One region of the Streptomyces sp. NPDC001292 genome, then DNA from elsewhere that is predicted to be linked to it. Evidence: riboswitches for the same ligand, from Rfam matches in the RefSeq annotation. Region 1 holds a riboswitch; the other holds the start of a gene.
What was found. A riboswitch is a leader RNA that binds a small molecule or an ion and turns the genes downstream of it on or off. The one in region 1 is predicted to bind cyclic di-AMP.
Positions count from the first base shown of each region.

Region 2: linked by a shared signal. The riboswitch ahead of ACFY4A_RS20990 (C40 family peptidase) and the one ahead of ACFY4A_RS22260 (transglycosylase family protein) in region 1 are both predicted to bind cyclic di-AMP.

Region 1 covers NZ_JBIAXG010000021.1:46,026-50,778, reverse strand. Annotated here, with positions in the region: gene ACFY4A_RS22275 (nucleoside triphosphate pyrophosphohydrolase) at 1-306, shown strand, start outside; gene ACFY4A_RS22270 (cytochrome P450) at 380-1,633, shown strand; gene ACFY4A_RS22265 (transglycosylase family protein) at 1,857-2,897, shown strand; cyclic di-AMP (ydaO/yuaA leader) riboswitch at 3,080-3,247, shown strand; gene ACFY4A_RS22260 (transglycosylase family protein) at 3,252-3,941, shown strand; gene eno (phosphopyruvate hydratase) at 4,189-4,753, shown strand, end outside.
Region 2 covers NZ_JBIAXG010000019.1:57,768-62,520, reverse strand. Annotated here, with positions in the region: gene ACFY4A_RS21010 (8-amino-7-oxononanoate synthase) at 1-684, shown strand, start outside; gene ACFY4A_RS21005 (DUF397 domain-containing protein) at 738-968, opposite strand; gene ACFY4A_RS21000 (helix-turn-helix domain-containing protein) at 1,003-1,863, opposite strand; gene ACFY4A_RS20995 (ATP-binding protein) at 2,091-2,546, shown strand; gene ACFY4A_RS20990 (C40 family peptidase) at 2,599-3,072, opposite strand; cyclic di-AMP (ydaO/yuaA leader) riboswitch at 3,076-3,289, opposite strand; gene ACFY4A_RS20985 (hypothetical protein) at 3,632-3,940, opposite strand; gene ACFY4A_RS20980 (ATP-dependent Clp protease proteolytic subunit) at 3,948-4,583, opposite strand.

The DNA of each region.
Region 1 (4,753 bases):
GAGACCGCCACCACCCCGGAGGAGGTCAAGGAGCACTGGCTGCGCACCAAGGCCGAGGAGAAGCGGCGCACCTCCGTGACCGAGGGCGTCCCCCTCGGCCAGCCCGGCCTCGCCCTCGCCGCCAAGCTGGCCTCCCGGGTCCGCACGGCGGGCCTGGAGGTCCCCCTCCCGGCGAAGGAGGGCTTCGGCTACGAGCTGCTGGCCCTGGCCGCCCGCGCCGAGGCGGAGGGCGTCGACCCGGAGGCGGCACTGCGCGCGGCGGCGCGCGCGTACCGGGACGCGATCATAGAAACGGAGGGCACCTGAAGGCCTGAGGGGCACGGGGCGGCATCGGCACGCGGCTCCACCGCGCGGACGCGCCGACGCTAGGGTCAGCCGTATGCACGACCAGCCACCCACCCTGTTCACCTGGGAGTTCGCGAGCAACCCCTACCCGGCCTACGCCTGGCTCCGCGAGCACGCCCCCGTGCACAGGACCCGTCTGCCCAGCGGAGTCGAGGCCTGGCTGGTCACCCGGTACGCCGACGCCAGGCAGGCCCTCGCCGACCAGCGGCTGTCCAAGAACCCGGCGCACCACGCCGAGCCCGCGCACGCCAAGGGCAAGACCGGCATCCCCGGCGAGCGCAAGGCCGAGCTGATGACCCACCTGCTGAACATCGACCCGCCGGACCACACCCGGCTGCGCCGGCTGGTCAGCAAGGCGTTCACCCCGCGCCGCGTCGCCGAGTTCGCCCCGCGTGTGCAGGAGCTGACCGACGGGCTCATCGACGGGTTCGCCGAGCGCGGCACCGCCGACCTCATCCACGAGTTCGCCTTCCCGCTGCCCATCCACGCCATCTGCGACCTGCTCGGCGTCCCCCGCGAGGACCAGGACGACTTCCGGGACTGGGCGGGCATGATGATCCGCCACGGCAAGGGCCCGCGCGGCGGAGTGGCCCGCTCGGTGAAGAAGATGCGCGGCTATCTCGCGGACCTCATCCACCGCAAGCGCGAGGCGCTGCCCGCCGAACCCACCCCCGGCGAAGACCTCATCTCCGGCCTCATCCGCGCCTCCGACCACGGCGAGCACCTCACCGAGAACGAGGCCGCCGCCATGGCCTTCATCCTCCTGTTCGCCGGTTTCGAGACCACCGTCAACCTCATCGGCAACGGCATCTACGCCCTGCTCACCCACCCCGAGCAGCGGGACCGGCTCCAGCGGTCCCTCGCCGAGGGGGACGGCGGCCTGCTGGAGACGGGAGTGGAGGAACTCCTGCGCTACGACGGGCCGGTGGAACTGGCCACCTGGCGCTACGCCACCCGGCCGCTCACCATCGGCGGGCAGGACATCGCCCCCGGCGACCCGGTCCTCGTCGTGCTCGCCGCCGCCGACCGGGACCCGGAGAGGTTCGCCGGCCCCGACGTCCTCGATCTCGGGCGGCGTGACAACCAGCACCTCGGCTACGGACACGGCATCCACTACTGCCTCGGCGCACCGCTCGCCCGCCTGGAGGGCCAGACCGCGCTGGCCACCCTCCTCACCCGGCTCCAGGACCTGCGACTGGATACGGATCCGGCCGACTTGCGCTGGCGCGGCGGGCTCATCATGCGCGGACTGCGGACGCTGCCGGTGCGGTTCACCCCAGGCCGGTAAGTCGCAGGGAAGTCGGACAAGGCCGGAAAAGGCTCCCGCCACCGCACCACGTCCACCCACTGACGGGCACGAAGATGACACACGTTCAACTGTGTGATCTTCACGTGATCTGTGCGGCATGAACTTGTGACAAGCGATCGTCAGCCGATACTTTCACCCATCGGCGTGGCGCCGAGTCCGTGGTCGCCACGCCGGTCACCGCTGTCGCACGAAAGGTCTCCGTATGCTCTCCGGCAACGGTCGTCACCGTCGGCCCCGTCAGGCTCCGGCCCTCCTCGTCGCCGCCGGAGTGACCGGATCCGCCATCGCCATCCCGCTGATCGGCGCCGGCGGCGCCAGCGCGGCCGACGGCAACACGTGGGACAAGGTGGCCAAGTGCGAGAGCGGCGGCGCCTGGAGCGCCAACACCGGCAACGGCTACTACGGCGGCCTGCAGTTGGCGCAGGACGACTGGGAGAAGTACGGCGGTCTCGACTACGCCTCGAGCGCCGACCAGGCCAGCCGGTCCCAGCAGATAGCCGTGGCCGAGAAGCTGCTCGCCGACCAGGGGCCCGGTGCCTGGCCGACGTGCGGGCTGCTCTCCGGGCTCAGCGAGAAGTCCGGGGCGGCGAAGGTCGACACCGGCGTGGGTGATTCTTCGGGATCCTCCAACTCCTCCGGAAAGTCCCTCACGGACGACCTCGGCCTGTCCGACTCGTCGCAGACGTCGACCGGCTCGTCCGGCTCGTCGGACACCGGCCCCGGTTCGGCGGGCTCCTCCGACTCGCCGACCGCATCCCCCGCCACGTCCTCCCCCTCACCGTCCTCGCCCGCCGAGAAGGGCAAGCCGACCAAGTCCGACACGTCCCCCGATGTCGCGGTAAGCGGGCCCCAGTCGCCCGACGCCTCGCCCTCGATCACGCCGGAGCGGGGTGACGCGGACAAGTCGTGGCGGATCGGCGCCACTTCGGCGCTGGTCGACACCGGGGCGCTCGGTACCGGACGGCATCGCGGCGGCAGCGCCGTCGAGGACTCGGCCGACTCTCACGCGGCCGCGTCCTCCGGCCGTCACGCCTCACGCGGCGGGGGCTCCGCGCGCGCCGCGGTCGGCGACTCCTACACCGTCCGTGCCGGCGACTCGCTCGAGTCGATCGCCGACTCCCTTGGCCTCCAGGGCGGATGGGGCGCGCTGTACGCCGCGAACAAGGGGGTGATCGGGTCCGACCCGAACCACATCACCGCCGGTCAGGCCCTGAATGTCCCTATCGAAACGACCCACGACTAGCGGGAGTTCACGTCACACTTCGCGCCGAATGTCCCATTCGCTGAAAGTGTGGGATGAGTCTCAGAAGTACTGATCGTCTTTGGATTTCGGCGGAGCGCATGCCTACGGTCATGACCGCTCGTCACCGCGAGCCCCGGCTGCCGCAACGCCGAATCCTGCCAGCGGCCGCACGGGAACAGTCGTCGCGTCAAGCGCCGTGGGCAGGAGCGGGGGACCCAAGGTAAGTGCCGCGCCGGGCAGTTGACCGGAGCGGCTAGGGGTGGAGCCGTGCCTCACACAGGAGGCACGGCCGGGCAACTCAACCGGCCCGAACCCGACAGCTCACCTCGCAGGCGTCGGTGAGGGGATCCATCCATGCTGTTCTCCAGCAAGGGCAAGCACCGTCGTACGTCCAAGGCCACCCGTGTCATCGCGCTCGCCGGTGTCGCCGGCGCCGCAGTCGCCGCCCCGCTGATGGCGGTCGGCGACGCGTCCGCCGCCACCGCCTCCGAGTGGGACGCGGTCGCCCAGTGCGAGTCGGGCGGCAACTGGTCCATCAACACGGGCAACGGCTTCTACGGCGGACTCCAGTTCACCAACTCCACCTGGGCCGCGTACGGCGGCACCGCCTACGCCTCGCGCGCCGACCTGGCCTCCAAGTCGCAGCAGATAGCCGTCGCCGAGAAGGTCCTCGCGGGCCAGGGCAAGGGCGCCTGGCCGGTCTGCGGCAAGGGTCTGTCCGGCGCCGCCTACACCGGCGGCGCCCCCGCGTCCCCGTCGTCGAGCGGCAGCTCCGCCAAGAGCACCACCACCCGCTCGACCGAGCAGCAGGCCGCCAACCGCTCCGCGACGCGTCCGGCCCCGAGCAAGACCGTCACCACGCCCACCGGCGAGAAGGTCAAGAAGGGCGACGGCGAGTACAAGGTGGTCTCCGGCGACACCCTCAGCTCCATCGCTGCGAAGCACGGGGTCCAGGGCGGCTGGAAGAAGCTGTTCGAGCTGAACAAGGACATCATCGACAACGCCGACCTCATCTACCCGGGCCAGCAGCTCCACCTGAAGTAAGGGCCCGTCCCGCCCTCCATGGGCTCCCCGCCCCGGCGCGTTCCCCCTGCGCGCCGGGGCGGGGCTTTTCGTCTGCCGCTCGCCGGGCCGTTCCCGAACCTTCCCCTCTCCTTTGTTCCGAAAAGGAACAATGGGTGCCGTCACTCTGTCCACGAGGCGGTCGGTCGGCCGGTCGCCGCCCCGGGACGGTTAGGCTCTAGTCGCAAGGCTCACGCCCCGCACTTCCAGCGTCACATCCCAGAAGGAGATGCTCGTGCCGTCCATCGACGTCGTCGTAGCCCGGGAAATCCTGGACTCCCGAGGCAACCCCACGGTCGAGGTCGAGGTCGGCCTCGACGACGGCAGCACCGGTCGTGCCGCCGTCCCCTCCGGCGCCTCCACCGGCGCCTTCGAGGCCATCGAGCTCCGTGACGGCGACCCCAACCGCTACCAGGGCAAGGGCGTCGAGAAGGCCGTCCTCGCCGTGATCGAGCAGATCGGCCCGGAGCTCGTCGGTTACGACGCCACCGAGCAGCGTCTGATCGACCAGGCCATGTTCGACCTGGACGCCACCGACAACAAGGGCTCGCTGGGCGCCAACGCCATCCTCGGCGTCTCCCTCGCCGTCGCCCACGCCGCCTCCGAGGCCTCGGACCTCCCCCTCTTCCGCTACCTGGGCGGTCCGAACGCGCACCTGCTGCCGGTGCCGATGATGAACATCCTGAACGGCGGCTCGCACGCCGACTCCAACGTGGACATCCAGGAGTTCATGATCGCCCCGATCGGCGCGGAGTCCTTCTCCGAGGCCCTGCGCTGGGGCACCGAGGTCTACC
Region 2 (4,753 bases), on a different contig from region 1:
CGCAAGGCGCTCGGCACGCACGAGGGCCCGGCCGTGCTCGTGTCGGACACGGTCTTCTCGGTCGACGGCGACGCGGCCCCGCTGGCGGAGTTCGCCGCGGTCTGCCGGGAGCGCGGCGCAGGCCTCGTCGTCGACGACGCCCACGGGCTGGGCGTCCTGGGCACCGGCGGCCGCGGCGCCGCGCACGCGGCCGGACTGGCGGGCGCCGACGACGTGGTCGTCACGGCCACGCTGTCGAAGTCGCTCGGCAGCCAGGGCGGAGTCGTCCTCGGGCCCGCGCGCGTGATCGACCACCTGGTGAACGCGGCCCGGACGTTCATCTTCGACACCGGCCTCGCCCCCGCGGCCGCGGGCGCCGCCCTGGCGGCGCTGCGACTGCTGAGCCGCGAGCCGGAGCGGGCGGCACGCGCGCGTGCGGTGGCGGCCGAACTCCACGCACGCCTGACCGCCGCGGGTCTGGAAGCGGTACGTCCGGACGCCGCGGTGGTCTCGGTGCGCGCGCCGTCCCCGGAGCAGGCCGTGCGGTGGGCGGCCGACTGCCGGGCGGCAGGCCTGGCCGTGGGCTGTTTCCGTCCTCCCTCCGTGCCCGACGGCATCTCACGGCTGAGGCTGACCGCCCGCGCGGACCTCTCCGGGGCGCAGATCGAACGCGCTGTACGGGTGATCGGTGGAACACGACCATGAGTCGGCGTGACACGGCCGAGCGTCACCGGGTGCGGATATGACCGGATCGTTCGTCAGATGCGGTGCGTCGCGGCCGTGAAGTCTGCCCAGCTCGCGGGGGAGAAGAGCAGCGCGGGCCCGGCCGGGGCCTTGGAGTCGCGCACGGCGAGCAGCCCGGCCCACGGTCCCGTGGCGGGCCGGGCCGTCTCGACGCAGTTGTTGGCTCCCGTGCTGTAGCTGCTGCGCAGCCAGCGCACGCCGTGCAGATCGGTGCTGGAAGGTACGTGCCGAGGCAGAGCGGACATGGTGCCTCCTTACGCGGTATGCGGTTGCGCGCCGTCAGTGGTCCTGGCGTATCCCGGCGATGAAGTCCAACGAGTCCTCGGGCGAGAGGGCGTGGATCCGCAGGGTGTCGAAGGCCTCGCTGTAGGCCTCTAGGTCTTCTTTCCGCTCGAGGTGGAGGCTACTCGTCAAGTGGTCGAGAACCACCACGTTCAGATCAGCAGCGTTCGAAAATGAGAAGATAACGAAAGGCCCGGTGACGCCGACGTGCGCGCCGGCGGCGAACGGCAACACCTGGAGCCGTACTTGGGGCAGTCGGGCCGCCTCCGTCAGCCGCTCCAGCTGCCGCCTCATGACCTCGGGTCCGCCCACCTCCCGGCGCAGCACCGCCTCGTCCAGCACCGCGTCCAGCTCCAGCGGCGGTCGCGAGCGCAGCACGTCCTGGCGGGCCAGCCGCACCTCCACCAGCGCGTCCAGCCGGTCCTCGTCGAGGCCGTCCACGGCGGCCCGGGTGACCGCGCGGGCGTACTCGGGCGTCTGCAGCAGTCCGGGGACGACCGAGGTCTCCAGGGTGCGCATCCCGCTCGCCTGCGACTCCAGGCTGATGAAGTCCCGGTAGGTCGGCGGCAGTACACCGCGATAGGCGTGCCACCAGTGGTGCCGGCCGTCGCCGTCGTCCAGTCCCGCGAGCGCCAGGAGCAGCTCGCGCAGCTGGGAGTCGTCGACCGCGTACGCGTCCAGGAGTGAGTGCACATCGGCCGGTTTCACCCCACTGGTGCCGGTTTCGATCCGGCTGACCTTCGACTGGTGCCAGCCGACCAGGTGGGCCGCCTCACCGCTCGTGAGGCCCGCGCCGGTGCGCAGCGCGCGCAGTTCGGCGCCCAGTTTCCGGCGGCGCACCGCGGGACCGTGCTGCATGGGCTACTCCCTCGCTCCCTCTGAACGCTCCACGCGACCCGCTTCACATACGGTCTGCCGTCGCAGAGTTCACCGCATCGAGCGACAGATATATGCATATCTCGGTGGATCGCCACCGAGACCGGAGTGCTGATGGCAGTCTGACGGCGAAGCACCAGTGCGGGACCGTACTCGAATCATCCGCTCAGTGTCGGACTCCGGTCCCGTGGGAAAGGGACGACGTCGCCATGGCAGACCATCTGGAAGCATCCGTCACTCTGCCGAGCGATCCCGCCTCGGTCTGTGCGGCCCGCGCCTATGTGGCGGGCACTCTCGCGGAGTGGGGCCTGCCGCCGGCCACGGACACCGCGGAGACGGTCCGGCTCATCGTCTCCGAACTCGCCACCAACGCCGTACAGCACACTTTCGGGCAGTCACCCACCTTCACGGTGGACCTCGTCCTGGTGCGTGACGAGCGACTGCGCATCGGGGTCACCGACAGCCACCCCCGGTTCCCGAAACGACTGCCGGCCGCCGTCCAGCAGGACAACGGCCGGGGGATGGTGATCATCCGGTGGCTCACCGCCGAGTGCGGCGGCAGACTGAGCGTGCGGCCGACCCGGGAGGGCGGCAAGACGGTCTGCATCGAACTTCCGTGGACGGCTCCCGCCCGCCCTGTGACGGCCGCGGGCCAGGAACCGTAGGAACGGACGGTGACGACGTGGAAGCGCCGCCACCGCCCGCACTACGGCCGGGTCAGCTGACCCGGCCGTACCAGACGCTCTTCGTCCAGATCTTCTGCAGCTTCACCACGTCCCCGGTCTTCGGGGCGTGCCAGATCCTGCCCCCGCCGGCGTAGATGCCCACGTGGTACACGTATGAGCCCGAGTGGAAGAACACCAGGTCCCCGGCTCGGCGGCTGCGCGCGGAGATGTGCCGGCTCCTGTTGTACTGCTGCGCGGCCGTGCGGGGCAGCTTCTTGCCCGCCTTCTTGAACGAGTACAGCGTGAGCCCGGAGCAGTCGAATCTCCGCGGCCCCGTGGCGCCCCACTGGTAGGGCGACCCCTTCTTGGACGCCGCGATCCGCAGCGCCTTGCTGGCGGTCGTCACGGCCGCGGCCTCGGAGGCCACACCCGGGACCACGATCGAGCCGCCCACGGCGGCGAGAGTCAGGGCCGAGGCCGTGCCGGCCCGGGCCATCAGCGACGGGACACGATTGAGCGCGGTCATGCGCAACCCTTCGTCAGCCGCCTGTGAAGGATGACCTGTCGGATTCGGGCTGGCGAAGTTGCCCGGCCGCGTTGCCGCGGCTTCACCCCAAGGGATGCTCGGTCCGGCCATGGCGTGACCGTTCCGGCGACCCGTCGTGCTTGGGTCCTCCATTCCTGCCGATCCACTCCTGTCGACCGGTCATCCGGGCGGCGGCAGGACTCGGCGTCCGCCCGGACCGCCCCGCCGTTGTGGCGGGGGCTTGTCGTCAGACAGGGATCTTCACCTACGGATGTCCGAAAATCCCAACGGATCCGAGTGTTTGTGTTGTTACTCACCACGCGCCCGTTCGGGTGGACACCCCTCACGAGCGAACGGGCGCCCCTTCCCGTGACGACCCCCGGACCAGCACCGGAACACCTGGTTCCGCCATCCGGGGAGGCGTGTTGCGCAACTGCGGTGGTCCCGAAAAGGGAGCCGAACCTACACCGAAAGGCGGTCGGTCATTCGGGGACATTCCGCGCCGCGTGTCCGGACGGACGGCCTTCCGCGCCCGCCGTGCCCCTGGTTGTGGAGGACGTCAACTTCCGCAGTCCGGGGGCAGGGTGACGCGGGCCGTGCGCCGCTCTCCGTCCAGCACCCGCAGCGCGCGAGCCAGGGTGGCCGCGTGCAGCTCGGTCTCGCCCCGCTGGTGCATCAGCGCCAGCGTGTCCCGCAGCACCACCGCCTTGCCGACGAGCGCCTGAGCGGCTCTCAGGGCCCGGTAGGTGTCCCCGGGCCGGCCCGGGTTGGCGCGGCCCAGCAGGTCGGCCGCCTCCAGGTAACGGTCGATCAGCTCCGCCTCGGCACGGGTCAGCGCCGGCAGGGGCGGCAGCTCGGGTGGCGGCATCGGCGGCTCACCCCGCGTCCGGCGCGGTGCGCGTGGCCCCGCGATTCGGGATGATCCGGTCAACCAGCCCATAATTCAAGGCTTCCCGCGCGTCCAGCACCCGCTCCCGCTCCAGGTCCGCCCGCACCTGCCGCGCGGACCGCCCGGTGCTCCGTACGAGCAACTCCTCCAGGCGGGCGCGCACCCGTGCCAGCTCCTCCGCCTGGATGGCCAGGTCGGACGCCTGGCCCTCGACCGGCTCGGGCAGCGACGGCTGCCGCAGGACCACGCGGGCGCCCGGCAGAGCGTACCGCCTGCCCGGCGTGCCCGCGGCCAGCAGCACCGCTGCGGACGCGACGGCCTGACCCAGGCAGACCGTCTCCACGTCGCAGCTCACGTACCGCATCGTGTCGTGGACGGCCAGCATGGCGCTGAACGAGCCGCCCGGGGAGTTGATGTACAGCGAGACGTCCCGGTCGGGTGCCTGGTGCTCCAGGTGGACGAACTGCGCGATCACGTCGTTCGCCGCGATGTCGTCGACCGGTGTGCCGAGGAGGACGATCCGCTCCTCGAGCAGTTTCGCGTAGGGATCCAGGGGCCGCCGGCCGGCGCTGGTGATCTCGGTGAACTCCGGCAGGACGTAGCGGGCGGACGGTCGCGTCATGGCACACCCCTCCATGCGGCGGGCCCCGCTCCGGTCGGAGCGGCCTCTGTAGAAAATGTACAGGACGTACGTAAATCGCGGAGGTCTTTCCCGTCGCGTCGGGAGCGGTTTCCGGTCGTGCACGGCGTCCTCCTGGGTGAAGCTGGAAGTACGGGCGCTCGACGACCCAG